DNA from 3 places in the Acetobacterium sp. UBA5834 genome. Region 2 is predicted to be linked to each of the others. Evidence: riboswitches for the same ligand, from Rfam matches in the RefSeq annotation. Region 2 holds a riboswitch; each other region holds the start of a gene.
The links. A riboswitch is a leader RNA that binds a small molecule or an ion and turns the genes downstream of it on or off. The one in region 2 is predicted to bind cyclic di-GMP.
Positions count from the first base shown of each region.

Region 1 (4,861 bases), on a different contig from region 2:
GTGAAGACGAGTACGAGCTGTCTAGAGTTAGGGCTAGCCGCCAGATGGATAATTATCTGGGAGCGGATATTACAATTTCGAAATTTAATGTTATTAAAAATAAAACAACGACTCCAACTAAAACAGAAGTAATACCGGAGCAGTCGGCCTGGCGGGTAACGGTGGGATTGGACGAATCAACTGGAAAGACTGCAAAGGTAACAAAGGTCGTTTATTTTAAAAATGGCTACCGAATAACCATTGAAAAAAATAATGCACTGGTTGAAAAATATAACTATTAAATAGAATAAGCTACGATCAATTGAAATAGATCTAGTCAGTGTTCATAAGTCTGAGTGGTTTGGTAAAATCAGTATTGTTTATTATTTTGGATTGATATTATTGAGTATGAGTAAGGAAAAGAGGGGCGTATGAATGAGAAAAACAAAAGAGTGAGATTAGAAAAAGGCTTTACCCTGGTAGAGATCATTGTGGTACTGGTAGTGCTGGCGGTCCTTGCGGCTTTTACGATTCCGACGATGCTGGGCTTTGTTGAGGATGCTAAAGCAAAAGCGTATATTGCCGAAGCCAGAGAAGTGTATGTGGCAGCCCAGGCCGTGGCGACAGAATATATTGGAACTGGTCAAAACCTAGAGACGGGAAGCGATAATCCTGCTGATGCCTTGAACTCGTACTGGGTATCTGGTGCTAATAATAGTAGTAGTAACCCTAATAAAGCAGCAAGTTTGCAAATGAGAAAATACCTCAGTAATGATTTGAAAATCTCTAACGGTAATTACCGAAGTACTTATCAAAAAGGGGACTCCTACTGGTTCGTTATAATGGATAAGACACCCGGTAAGGAAGGTGCGGTAAAACAAGTGTACTATGTAAAAAATGATCACGTCATTTGGTATAGTGATGCAACGATTACGGTAGAAAAACTTATCAAAGAGGGCAATTTGCGGCCGAATGTCCCCTGGAATAAGAAAGATGGAGTGCCAACTCGTGTTTATTAATCACAAAGAAAGAAGCTTTATTGTATTTTAAAGGGGGAGTGATGGAATATATTAAAAAGAGAGTAAAACTACAGAAAGGTTTTACCCTGGTAGAAATTATCGTGGTATTAGTGGTGCTTGCTATTTTAGCCGCCTTTACCATTCCAACCATGTTGGGATTTGTGGCAGATGCCAAAGGTAAAGCCTATATTGCCGAAGCGAGAGAAGTCTATGTAGCAGCTCAGGCTGTGGCAACCGAGTATAGCGGAACAACGGATATGACGGATGGTAGTAACAATACTGGAACGGGTGGTGGAGATCCGTGGTCAAATGGTTTGGCCGTCAGTCTCAGTTCAGGCGAAGTTCAATATCGCTACAAGACTTTTCATCCAGGTGACAAGTTGTATGGAACATCCCAAGTCAACGCCAGCCATCAAATGTACCGGTATTTGAGTGCAGATCTGCCTTGGCTGGACGGAGTATATAATCAGAAGTCAATTTCCCAGATTAATTTGTTTAAGTATCAGGATGCCACGCCAGCTGGTCATCGCGCAGCATGGAGAGTAACAGTCGGTCCGGGGGATGATAATATAGATGGTACGGGCGCAAATAAGGATCAAAGAACCGCTAGGGTAACAAAGGTTGTCTATCTGAGAGATGGTTATCAAGTAACGATTGAAGGTAATAATGCTAGCGTTGTAAAAAAGTATGAGGTTGATATGACTAAGAGGGAGACGGACGACTTTGGTAATTCTATAGTAAAAGTCCCATAAGCTGATAAAAAAGAGTAAACTGATAAAACAGCAAGGATATACGTGAATAAAGATGTTTAGCCATCTAAGAATTTTTACCCCATGCGCACCATGGGCTGGGAGGTTCTCTGCCTATGTTAAAACGGTGTGGTTTGTTGAAAAACTTGTAACATTCTTGTAAAGTTTTAACTTGACTTTTAATCGGCTTTAAAATATGATTAAATTACAAACAGATAAAAGAGTAAAGGCAAAACGGATGAAAGTCCGGGACGCAAAGCTAAAGGGTCTAAGTCAGATGATAATCAATGCATCATGATACGACAGCCAGTTGCCACACGGTACCGTGTGGCTTTTTTTGACAAAAAAAGCCAGTACAATTCATTATTAAGATGAAATAATGGGTATTAAGATAAAATTAGAATGTTTTAATAATGACTTTCGTTTATAAATCATCTTTAGGCGCAGATGATCATATAGAGCAAAAATACAAAAAATAAGGAGTGACGCAAATGGAATTAATTAACAGAATGCGTAAAAACAGAAAAGGGTTTACCCTGGTAGAAATTATTGTAGTATTGGTGATCCTGGCGATTCTGGCAGCTTTTACGATTCCAACGATGTTGGGGTTTGTCAATGATGCAAAGGGAAAATCGTATATTGCTGAAGCAAGAGAAGTATATGTAGCAGCCCAATCGACTGCAACAGAATTCAGCGCTAAAAATCAAACAAGTGATGGCGATTTATCGACAGCTTTAGATTCAACAAAAGTTAAAGCTCAGGCAGCTGCCCCGGCCACAACGGATACTGATTATAAAAGTAAAATAGTGAGTTATCAAATGAATAAGTACATAGGTACAGATCTCACAATTTCGGCTAATGCTACACCAACTGCGGGAACTGAAGAATCAGCATGGACTGTAATTGTTGGAGATCCCACAGATGATACTAGTAAGGCAAAGACAACAGCGAAAGTAACAAAACTTGTTTATTTAAAAGGTGGTTATGAAGTAACCATTACTGGTGGGAACGCTACTGTTGTTAAAAAGTAGACAAGCTCTGCCCTATGCGCCATAGGGCATTCTCTCCCTATCCAAGGCGCAAACCCGTCATTGGGTTTGCGCAGGATAGGGTATTTTTTATTTTAAAATAACCAGGATTACGGCATTCCAGTAAGGCAGTGGGCGATCCAGCAGGGCAACGATCGTTGCTTATTTAGATCTGTGGTTATGATTAAACGAATTTAAATCCAATAATTTAAGTCAATCCAATTAATTTTATGATAGAATGATTCCGCCTGCATTTTAGTGCAGAAGATAGTTTGCCACAATCGGTTAATCATTTTGAGAGGTAATCCTTGCGTCCAATTAAAGACTATGAGTTTGCGTCCGCAGACCCTGAGCCAATCGGGTTTAGCCGGGGGTTTGTGCTGACGGTGGTGCTGATCCTCCTGGTGGTCATGCTGATTATTGCCGGCCTGGTCACCATTTTTCGTCAGACTACCAACGCCGCCAATGCCAAGCTGGTTTATCTGGCCGCCCGGGCCCGGGCCATTGAATTTCAGGCCGGGGGTCATTATCGGGTACCGGTTCAAGCCGATCTGACTGATCTGATTGGCGCCGAAATCAATCAGGAGGCCAAGATCCAGGTGGTTGACGAAAACCGGGATGCCACCATTGATTATATTATCTATAGCCGGAATGGTTGGGCAACCCGGTATTCTCCGGGTGAGACCAGTGCCGTCAAGCTAAACGAATAAAACGACCTTTTGAGTGGTCATTTCCAGGGAAGGGCTTGGTATGCTTGTATTTGTTAATAGTATCCTTTATTTATATATCTTTGTCATCGGTATTGTGGTGGGCAGTTTTCTCAATGTCGTCATCTATCGGGTGCCCCAGGAAATATCGGTAGCCAAAGGCCGTTCGTTTTGTCCCCATTGCCAGGCACTGATCAAGGGGTATCATAATATTCCAGTCTTTAGTTATCTGTGGCTGCGGGGCAAATGTGCCGATTGTGGTGGGCCCATCGCCCTCCGCTATCCCCTGGTTGAACTGTTTACCGGGCTGCTGGCAGTATTGATTTTTGCAGTCTATGGGTTTTCCTTTGCGTGGCTGGTGGTTTTTGTGGCCGGGGCGATTTTAATCTGCATCACGATGATTGATTTTGATACGATGACGATTCCCAACGGTCTGGTCATCGCCCTGATGGTTCCGGCTCTGGCCAGCTTTTTCATTTTCCCTGAAGTCGGACTGCTGTCCCGAGTGATTGGCATCGTTGTGATCAGCCTGCCGATGCTGGTGCTGACGCTGTTTGTTCCCGATGCTTTTGGTGGCGGTGACATTAAACTGATGGCCGTGGCTGGCTTTATGCTGGGCTGGGGCAACACCTTGCTGGCAGCCTTTATCGGCATTTTGCTGGGTGGTGCGGTGGCAGTGGTATTGCTGGTAAAAAAAACAGCGGATAAACATATGGCCTTTGGCCCCTATTTGTGCATCGGGATCATGACAGCATTATTGTTTGGTGATATAATAATACGATGGTATCTTAGCCTGTTCGGGCTATGATATTTCAGGATGAAATTAAAAGTTGCGAACAAGATTTGCTTTGATGTCAGTTTCACAAACAATTTTGTAACGTGTAGGCGAACAGTCGATAGACTGTACGTCGTACAGTGTAAAAATTGTTTCGTGCAAACTGGCAGCGAAGCTCGTGGCAGTTGATTATTCAACATCAATTACGGAGGCCCTATGCCGGTTTATAAATACACAGCTAAAAATTTACAGTCTCAGCTCATCAAGGGCACCATGGAGGCCACATCTCCGGAGCTGGTGCGGCGCACCCTGCGTCAGAATAATGAATTTGCACTGCATATTCAGGAGATTCAGGAGCACAATAAGATCTATAAATTAAAACCGATGGAAATATCGGACTTCTCCCGGCAGATTGCCAGTATGCTGGGATCGGGGATTACCATGATCCGGGCCATCAAGATTATGGAAGAGCGGGATATTAAACCGGCGATTAAAAAGGTTTATGGGGTCCTCTATCAGGAAATTCAGCGGGGAAATACTCTGTCCTATGCCATGGAAGCAACCGGTGGCTCGTTTCCGGAGCTTTTGATCAATATGTATAAAT
Region 1 covers NZ_DJGY01000012.1:89,349-94,209, forward strand. Annotated here, with positions in the region: gene B3F51_RS02865 (prepilin-type N-terminal cleavage/methylation domain-containing protein) at 1-281, shown strand, start outside; gene B3F51_RS02870 (prepilin-type N-terminal cleavage/methylation domain-containing protein) at 411-998, shown strand; gene B3F51_RS02875 (prepilin-type N-terminal cleavage/methylation domain-containing protein) at 1,040-1,750, shown strand; cyclic di-GMP riboswitch class I at 1,966-2,065, shown strand; gene B3F51_RS02880 (type II secretion system protein) at 2,239-2,778, shown strand; gene B3F51_RS02885 (hypothetical protein) at 3,084-3,485, shown strand; gene B3F51_RS02890 (prepilin peptidase) at 3,526-4,290, shown strand; gene B3F51_RS02895 (type II secretion system F family protein) at 4,474-4,861, shown strand, end outside.
Region 1: it holds a riboswitch for cyclic di-GMP, as region 2 does, so the genes downstream of both, B3F51_RS02880 (type II secretion system protein) here and B3F51_RS11255 (putative bifunctional diguanylate cyclase/phosphodiesterase) in region 2, are expected to answer to the same signal.

Region 2 (4,861 bases):
TAAAAAGAACAGGAAGGATCAATCATGAAGATAAAAAACATACTCATCGGAACCGGTGTTGTTTTCGCCACCAGTCTGGCGCTTTATCACACCTGTGTGATAAAGAAGGGCAAAACCTTTGCCGCCAGTCTGGATAAGAGTCCCGAATCGCTGGATGAAGCAGTCCTATATGGCGGTAAAATGAAAGACTACCAGAACCAAACGATGCAGGATACCAAAATCGGCGCCTTCTTTGGGGGCATGCAGCTTGATTTTTCGGAGGTGATCACCGATAAAGCTGCTTATCGCATGGATATCAGCATCATTAATGGTGGTTTGAACATCATCGTTCCCAACAACTTTAGACTGAAAATAGTCGACACCTGTAAATTTGGCGGTATTGCCGATCATACCGTTTGTCTAGATCCAGATAATTCAGTGGCCCTTTCGGTTTTTGCCGACGTCACCTGCGGCGGGCTGAATTTTGAAAATGCCCCGGAATAAAACACTTACTCCCCAACAAAAAAACTGAAATCCAGGCTAAACTGATTTCAGTTTTTTATTGACAAATGCTTCAAATTCAGGGATATTCATCGGCTTGGCATAAAAAAAGCCCTGGGCGATATCACACCCCTTCTCTTTAAGAAAATCTACCTGTTCCCGGGTTTCCACCCCTTCGGCAACAGTAATCAGATCGAGATCCTTGGCCATATTCAGCATACTGGTAATGATCTTTTCCCCCCGGGCATTATCCGTCGATTCGCTGAAAAAGGCCTTGTCCAATTTTAAAATATCTGCGGGCAGGTTTTTCAGAGTATTGAGAGATGAATAGGCGCGACCAAAATCGTCGATGGAAATATGAAAGCCAAAATCTTTTAAATGATTCATAATCTCAACCATCTGGACATCATTATTAAAAATAGTGCTCTCAGTCAGCTCAATTTCGATCATTTTAGGATCTACCTGATAACGATTAGTAATCGTCAACAATTCTTCCGGTAACAGCATATTTTCCAGATGAAGCCGGGAAAAATTAACTGAAATAATCATATTGGTCAGTTGATCCATCTCCTTTTCCCATTTCGCCAGCAGCTTGCACACTTCTTCAAACATATAAGTATCGATTTTTTTAACAAAGCCATTTTTTTCAAACAAGGGAATAAATTCATTGGGTGGCAGCATCCCCCGTTCGGGATCATTCCAGCGCACCAGCGCCTCGGCACCAATAATTTGTTCATCCGAAAACAGATATTTGGGCTGGAGATAAACTTCAAACTCGCCACTTGCTAACGCTCGCTCCATTCTGTTTTCAATTTCATTTTCTAGAATCAGGGCGGCTCGCATCGATTCTTCGTAAAATGCATAGCTAATCTGGGAATTATCTTTGATCGACCGTTTAGCCATATTGGCACGATCACTAAGGGTATTAATATCCAACTCCGTTTCGCCAATCAAATAAACCCCCATGGAGATACTAACGATGTATTTCTGAGAATAGCCATTGATTTTGCAAATCAAATTTTCCAGCCGCTGAGAAAACTCTCCGTAGCCCTCATACTTCATTAAAATACAGAAATTGTCGGTTGCCATTCGGGCAAACAATTCCTCTTCGCAGAGATAATTTTCTAAAATTTTCGCAATGGCGGTGAGAATTTCGTTACCCGTCTGGTGCCCGTATAAGTCATTAATGGCCTTAAACTTATCGATATCAAAAATTACCATCGCATAATCCTGGGTCTGATTAGAGTCCATGATTATTTCACAATCTTTTTTAAACTTAATCCAGTTGGAGCAACCGGTTAAAAAATCAAAATCCTGAAGTTGCTTAAGTCGCTGGATTTCTTTTTTAAAGGTGCCGATGGTAAGATTGCTGTTCAAACTGATCATAAAGAGACCCATAAATGCCAGACCATAGAGAAGTATTTCCTGAATCACTCCTTGGTTCTCCTGGGAAAAAGACACAAAATTAACGAATCCCATCAACATGACCAAAAAAAACAACGCAAAGCTGAGGACTATAAACCTTTTTTCGTCATACTTCTTCACCATTACCTCCTAAATCGTTAAATCTATTTGAGTAACTGGCTGACTTAAAAAAGTCCCTTTAGCTTTGCGTCACTATTTCACAACAGTTTTGCCCTGTAATTTAGTATTCTTTTTTATCTCGGTACACAGATCTTTTAAGGAATGTAAAAAGACAATTCGTATTGTTTTTTTGATATTGTATCATAATTGTAACGATATGTCTTGTGCTGATTATTCAATTTTTTATTCTTTATTTGCCACAAAGCCGGTCATTTGACCATAAAACAAAGATACAAATTTGGGGCGCACTGGGGTCTGCTAGAGACGTTCTTCCAATTCCACCGTCAGATCTTCATAACCCGGTTTATGCAGCAACGCAAACATGTTCTTCTTATAGGCTTCCACCCCCGGCTGATCAAAGGGATTAACCCCCAGTAAATAGCCGTTTAGTCCGCAGGCTTTTTCGAAAAAATAGATCAGTTTGCCAATATGGAAGGCATCCAATTTCTTAAGCTTAATAATCCCATTAGGGACTCCGCCATCAACATGAGCCAACAGGGTGCCCATAAAGGCTTTTTCATTAACCGCATCAATTTCCCAGCCAGCAAGGTAGTTGAGTCCTTCCAGATTCTTTTCGTCCCGGAATACCTTCAGGTTGGACTGGTCTTCTTCGATGACGATCACGGTTTCAAAATGGTTTTTGGGGCCGTCCTGAATCATCTGTCCCAGCGAATGGAGATCGGTTGAGAAATGCACCGAAGCCGGAAAAAGTCCCTTACCGTCTTTGCCGTCACTTTCGCCAAACAATTGTTTCCACCACTCCGCCAAATACTCCAGGGAGGGATCATAATCCACTAAAATTTCAATATTTTTACCGCGGCTGTAAAGGACATTTCGATACAATGCGTATTGAAAACATGGGTTTTTTTCAAACTCTGGTTTGTTATACTCCTGATATCCGGATTTTCCACCATCCATCAACCCATCGATATCAATCCCTGCTGCAGCGATCGGCAGCAAACCGACGGCGGTATAAACGGAGTAACGACCTCCAATATCATCGGGAATAACAAAGGTTTCATAACCTTCTTCATCAGCCATAAACTTTAAGGCTCCTCGGGTAGCATCCGTTGTCACAAAGATCCGCTCCTGTGCCCCCGCTTTGCCATACTTTTCTTCCAGAAACTGTTTAAAAAACCGAAAGGCGATGGCCGGTTCAGTGGTAGTCCCGGATTTCGAAATGACATTAACACAGACTTCCTGATCCTTCAACAAGGCCAGCAGGTTCTCCAGATATTTTCCGCTGATATTCTGACCGGCAAAATATATTTTAGGGGCTTTTCGCACCGCTCGGGGTTCATCATTGTAAAAAGGACTGGTCAAGGCTGTGATCACCGCTTTCGCACCCAGATAGGAGCCACCAATACCAATCACCACCAACGCATCACAGCGATCCTGGATTTTTTTTGCCGCCTCTTTAATCCGGGTAAATTCATCCTGATCAAATTGAACCGGATAGTCTACCCAGCCCAGAAAATCATTACCCATCCCGGTTTTATTCATCAACTCATCATTGGCTTGAGCCAACTGTTGATAGCGACTTTCAAACTCACTGGAATCTATATTTGCATAAGAGAGATCGAAACGAATACTCATAATTCTTACCTTCTTTCTTAAATATTAACATATTTTCATTTTACACTATCAGTGATTGGAGTGTCAATTAATGTTCATTCACCAATCTGAAAGAAAGTTGAAATGCAACGGATCTTTGAGCCAATGACCGCATAACAGGTGACTTTTCTGATTTGATATGATAAAATGGGCAAAACCAAGAAAAGAAGAGGTGTAAAATGGAAACGCGAGTACTGGGACAAACCGGATTAGAAGTATCCCTTATTGGCTTTGGTGGCATTCCAATCCAACGCTGTAACCAATGGGAAGTTGACGAAATTGTTGAAAACCTTATTGAAGAAGGTGTTAATTTTATTGATACTGCCAGAGCTTACACCAACAGTGAAGAAATGATCGGGGAAGCGTTGAAGCAATGGGGCCGGGAACATTTTTACCTGGCTACAAAAACACCAAAACTCAGCTATGATGAGGTGCTAGCTGATGTGAACACCAGTCTGGCTGAGTTACAAACCGATGCCATCGATTTATATCAGTTCCATAATGCCAAAACGATGACCGACTACGAAACCATTATGAGCCCCGGGGGTGGATATGATGCGCTGGTCGACTGTAAAAAACAGGGGCTGATTAAACATATCGGCATTACCTCCCACTCTTACGAAGTGCTCGATCGGGCTCTGGATGAAGATAAATTTGAGACCATCCAGTTTCCTTATAATATTGTCGAAAACCGTGGCGCACCGCTCTTTGAAAAAGCCAAGCAAAAAAATGTCGGGGTCATTATCATGAAACCGCTGGCTGGCGGCGCCTTTATCCACGCTAATTACGCCCTGCGCTGGGTGGCTGAGAATCCCAATATTTCAGTATTGATCCCTGGCATGGATTCAGTCAAGCAGGTCCTTAAAAATACCCGGGTCGGTAACGATTTTGTGCCGCTGTCCGATGACGAACGACAAACCCTTGAAGCGGATGCCAAAGCGCTGGGTAAAACCTTCTGTCGCCGCTGCGGTTATTGCGCCCCCTGTCCTCAGGGCATTGATATCCCGATGCAGTTTATTGTCGAGGGCTATTACCGTCGCTACGATCTTGAAGAATGGGCTCTGGACCGTTATCGCAGCTTTGTCGCCAATGCTTCCGACTGTGTTCAGTGCGGAGAATGCGAACCCCGTTGCCCCTATAATCTACCGATCCGTGACATGCTGAAAAAGACCCGGGAACTGTT
Region 2 covers NZ_DJGY01000055.1:43,505-48,365, reverse strand. Annotated here, with positions in the region: gene B3F51_RS11260 (LiaF domain-containing protein) at 25-483, shown strand; gene B3F51_RS11255 (putative bifunctional diguanylate cyclase/phosphodiesterase) at 520-1,914, opposite strand; cyclic di-GMP riboswitch class I at 2,053-2,128, opposite strand; gene B3F51_RS11250 (glucose-6-phosphate isomerase) at 2,323-3,660, opposite strand; gene B3F51_RS11245 (aldo/keto reductase) at 3,858-4,861, shown strand, end outside.

Region 3 (4,861 bases), on a different contig from region 2:
GGTAGCACTGGCTCAGAAAGTGAAATGCAGCAGGAAAACTTTGATATCTTTGATGAAACAATCTGGGCAGTATCTGATAAAAATCTAGGGAGAACCTGGCTGAATCCCCAAAATATTGAGATCAATGATGGTTTTCTGAAGATCAGAATGCCAGCCAATAGTCTGGAGGGGGGAGAATTGGTTAAACGGCAAGCCGTGACCTACGGCAGCTACGAAACCCGGATGAAATTGCCGGTGGCACCTTCATCGATTACGGGTTTCTTTCTTTACGCCCCGCCGGATTATTTTTATGAAATTGACATTGAAATACACAATACTAAAGAAGGAAAGCTGCTTCTGACCACCTACGCTGATGGCGAAGTCCAGAATGAATATGTGGGAGCGTTGGGTTTTGATCCCACTGCCGCTTTTCATAATTACCGTTTTGACTATACCGAAGATCAGCTGGCTTTTTATGTGGACAACAAGTTTATTCTGTCATGGCAGGACGGATTCCCGGTGGGACAACCGATGCAGCTGATGGTCAATACCTGGTACCCCAATTGGCTGGCAGGAACTCCAGTTCCGGATGATCAGGTATTATTGGTTGATTGGATTCGATATTAGTTAGAAAAAATAAAATTAATTAGAATGACTATTTCCAGAATAGGTATAATACCATCGACAGTGAAAAACCAGATTAATTTATGTGCCAAAGAACGATGAGGGCAATCTTATTCAGTAAAAAATAATCTTCGTTAAAAGTATGATTGTAATTGGATTATTCTTAAATTAATCTTTAAATAATAGCGATTCCAGATTATGGTTAATAAAGAAGAAATGTAAGAAAGAATTATTCGCCTTGATTATATCATCTAAAAAGCCTGTAATATGCTATTTCGAATCGTAGACATATTATAAAATGTTAAAGATGGAATTTTTTTGATATATTCAGCTTATTTTTAAAATAAAATCTATTGCAAAAACATCGCGATTGTGAAATAATGCTCTTAACAAAAGAAAAGGCAAATTCAATGAAAGTTGAAGACGCAAAACCACGGGCCTAATGTCTTAAGACGATGGTAGCCGGGTTACCGGAAAATATTGAACTCAAACTTCTGTTTCGGTAATGCGTGATAGAAGTTTTTCTATTTTAAAGGAGGTCTTGATATTCATAAAACAATACGATAATGGCAAACCCAACGAAAGTTGGAGACGCAAAACCACGGACCTAATGTTGCAAGACGAAGGTGGCCGGGTTACCGAAAGAATATTGAGTATTCGCTTCATTTTCAGTTGAAAATTGAAGCTTTTCTATTAAAATGGAGGAACCTATCATGAAAAAATCGAAAATTATGGCTGTAATCGCAGGCTTATTTCTGACTTGTGCCTTGGCACTACCAGTTCAGTCTGTCAGTGCTGCCGATTTATATGCAAATTACGGTGAATTGTCGGCTGTGAAGGTTCAGGGAACTGATTATAAAATCGCATCTCGGAATACTACTTCTGATCTGGCAATTGTTGCGATCCACGGTGGAATGATTGAACCTGGAACCAGTGAATTAGCCGATGCCATTGCCGGCTCTAATTATAAATTCTATGGATTTTATGGTATAATGAAAAGTGATAATTTTTCTTTGCACATCACTTCAACAAATTTTGATGAACCAATTGCTCGTTCTTTAGTACAAAGCAGTAAAAAAACCCTTAGTGTTCATGGATATTCAAGTTCAGAAAAACTGACCTATGTCAGTGGTCTTGATACAACGATGGTTAACAAAGTTAAGGAAAGCTTAACAGCTGCTGGCTATCAGGTCGCAGATCCTCCAGGATATCTTGCGGGCACAAGTCAAGCAAATATTGCCAATGACAATTTGAACCATGCTGGTGTTCAGATTGAATTATCCACAGGATTAAGAGCAACTTTCTTTTCAGCTTTGACATCAAAAGGTCTTCAGTCAAAAACACCTGAATTTAGCAAATACGTCAATGCGATCAAAGCTGGGCTGGTATAAGTTTTAACTTCTACAAATAAAAAGATGGCTTCCGTTTATAGGAAACCATCTTTTTTAATGCTTAATTTCTTTCATGGCAATTTTACAAAAAGAATGGGTGCATCCCTCGAGGCCATGATCAATAAACTTGAGTTCATCGGCCAGTACATAGTTATAATGCAGTCTTTTACGTCCATTAGGACAAAGATCATCGGGTACCCCCATGAAAAATTCAAGATTTGAAACATTGGGATCTTTATCCATACAGGGTTTACAAATATTCGCCTGGCAGAATTCATAAAAATCATCAAAATCAGATAGATCCCATTGAAGAACCACCGCAAAAGAAGGGCGGGGCGTATTACGGATATAAATCCCTTCATCGGTATGAGGATTAAAGTCATAATAATCGAGCTCGTCATCCTTGTTCTTCATCTGTTGATAGGCAGCTCGTAACAGTCCATAAATTCTCTGGGCTTCGGCATCAATTTTACAATTATCCTTTTCCGTTTCATCTTTACCTAGAATTAACTTATTAATTTTTGATAGCATTGATTGTAGTTTAGAATCATCTTTCATCAAATTTCCTCCTTAGTTTAGTTAGGTTTATTTAAGGGTGTGAAACAGCAGTAATGCTCTTTGGGGGATTCTGATTCTTTCAGTTTCGATTCCATAGCCAGGAGGCATTCCGTCGATCATCAGCGCCACCGAGTATTTTATTATTCAGATAATCAACATAAAGTGAATTCACCCCGCCATAAAACAGGGGATTGTCATATCTGATAACAGAATAACCCATTTCGCGGAGCTGCTCCTCGGTTGCGGTGGTTAAATAATTGTCTTCCACGTAAACTGAATTCTGATCATTGAAAAAACGAGGTGCATCAATTGCTTCCTGTAAAGATTGGTCATATTTGAAAAAACGCTCAAGCACCTCAGTTATCATCAAAGGAATCCGTTTACCCCCGGGACTGCCGATGCCCATAACGGGTTTTCCGTGTTTTGCTAAAATCGTTGGTGAAATATAAGACCGGGGTCTTTTTCCGGCTTCGGCTTTATTCAAAGATGAAGCATTGGTAGAAAAGTTTTCCATGTGTGCATTCATAAAAAAGCCGTCGACATTTTTGCCAGTGCCAAACCAGTAGGTTAAGGTATTGGTTACAGAAACCATCATCCCGTTTTGATCGCAAATGACAAAATGGGTCGTATTTTCCTCTCCGTTGCTTTCTGCAAGGCTATCCACCGTTATTGTTTGCGTTAGGTTGACAATCGGCGTGATTTTTCCAGCTAATTGGGAAATATGATCTGCCGATGTCAATTCGGTACTATCGACATTATAAAAATTTGGATCAAGGACATTCTGATATCGATCATTATAACTGACCTGGGTTATCTCCGATAAGAGCGTGATGTATTCCGGAGAATCGACCGGATATTTGCTTAATTCAAGTTTTTCTGAAAGCGCCAGCATTTGAATCAGCGTAACACCGCCGGAAGAAGGTGCTGAAGAAAAGACCTCATATCCATCAAAAGACCCCATAGCGGGTATTCGTTTTTCAACCTGGTAGGATGACAGATCCTGCAACGTTACACCGCTGTTGCTTTTGGCGATTTGATTGGCAATCTCTCCCTGATAAAAGTCGTCTGAACCATTTGTCTTGATTGTTTCCAGCGTTTCCGCCAAGGCTGGTTGTTTAAGCTGATCACCTGCTGAGATTGGAGATCCACCCGGAAAAAAAACGTCACGCACAGCAGGGTCAATTTTAGCTTGGGAATTCGTGATCATTCTTACAAGTAGGGGGGTAACTACAGCACCTTCTTTAGCCAGCTTTATGGATGGATCAAGCAGATCAGCCATCGACAATTTTCCAAAATCCTGATGAACTGCTGCCATCCCCTTGACAAAACCGGGAACAGCGATTGAACCAGAGGTATTTACCGGGGATGACCCCATATAATCGTAGACGATCGGATCAGTTCCATCAGCAGGATAAACCAGCATAATGCCACCGCCTCCAATACCTGAGGCAAACGGCGAAATAACCCCTAAAGCATAGGAAACGGCAATCGCCGCATCCACCGCACTGCCGCCTTGTTCAAGAATCTTCATACCAATCTCTGTTGCCTCGATATTGTCCGATACAACGCCATAACCAGGACTTCCTTGGCTGTTTGTACCAAGATAAGCATTCATGTTTTGGTCATGATTTGTTTTGTTGCTATTATTAAGCAGGAGCATCAGTCCCCCAAAAAGAATACAGGCGGTTGCCAGGGTAAGAACAGCAATTTTTGTGAGATGTTTATTTGCTTTCAAGCGATCAGTTCCATCCTATCTGATTATGAAATATAAAGTGGGGTCTTCTTAGTGAAGTGTAAAACTGAGAACCCCATTGGTTTCAGTTGTTGTAATGGTATCAGGCAGTTCGCGGGTAAGCACGTCGAAGATGTTATGTCGATTAAGGACTTCGGTTAAATTGACGGCGGGATGAGGTCGGCCATAAGTCAAACTCAAGGGAATAATGCTCATAGTGATCGAGGAAAAATTAGCATCAGTGGTATATTGAATAATGGCACTGTCTTGTGTACTTGCATAAACCTCACCATGCAAAAAATTACCTAAACTATACATGATTACCGTATCCTGATAGATTTCAATCGGTTGAAGAACCCTGGTGTTATGACCAACAATAAAATCAGCCCCAGCATCACTCAGGGCTTTGGCAATGCTACGTTGGCTGTCACTGACTTTGGTGGTGTATTTTTCGTACCAATTAATATGGACAACGACGATATCGGCATTTAATTTAGCCTCTTTAATCCATTTCAAATCGTCAACAAATCTGGCTTCTGAAGTTCCGAGTGTAGCTACGGTTACATCGTTGATCTGT
Region 3 covers NZ_DJGY01000030.1:84,000-88,860, forward strand. Annotated here, with positions in the region: gene B3F51_RS06830 (glycoside hydrolase family 16 protein) at 1-606, shown strand, start outside; cyclic di-GMP riboswitch class I at 994-1,078, shown strand; cyclic di-GMP riboswitch class I at 1,162-1,246, shown strand; gene B3F51_RS06835 (poly-gamma-glutamate hydrolase family protein) at 1,317-1,994, shown strand; gene B3F51_RS06840 (hypothetical protein) at 2,049-2,552, opposite strand; gene B3F51_RS06845 (gamma-glutamyltransferase family protein) at 2,632-4,287, opposite strand; gene B3F51_RS06850 (CapA family protein) at 4,336-4,861, opposite strand, start outside.
Region 3: it holds a riboswitch for cyclic di-GMP, as region 2 does, so the genes downstream of both, B3F51_RS06835 (poly-gamma-glutamate hydrolase family protein) here and B3F51_RS11255 (putative bifunctional diguanylate cyclase/phosphodiesterase) in region 2, are expected to answer to the same signal.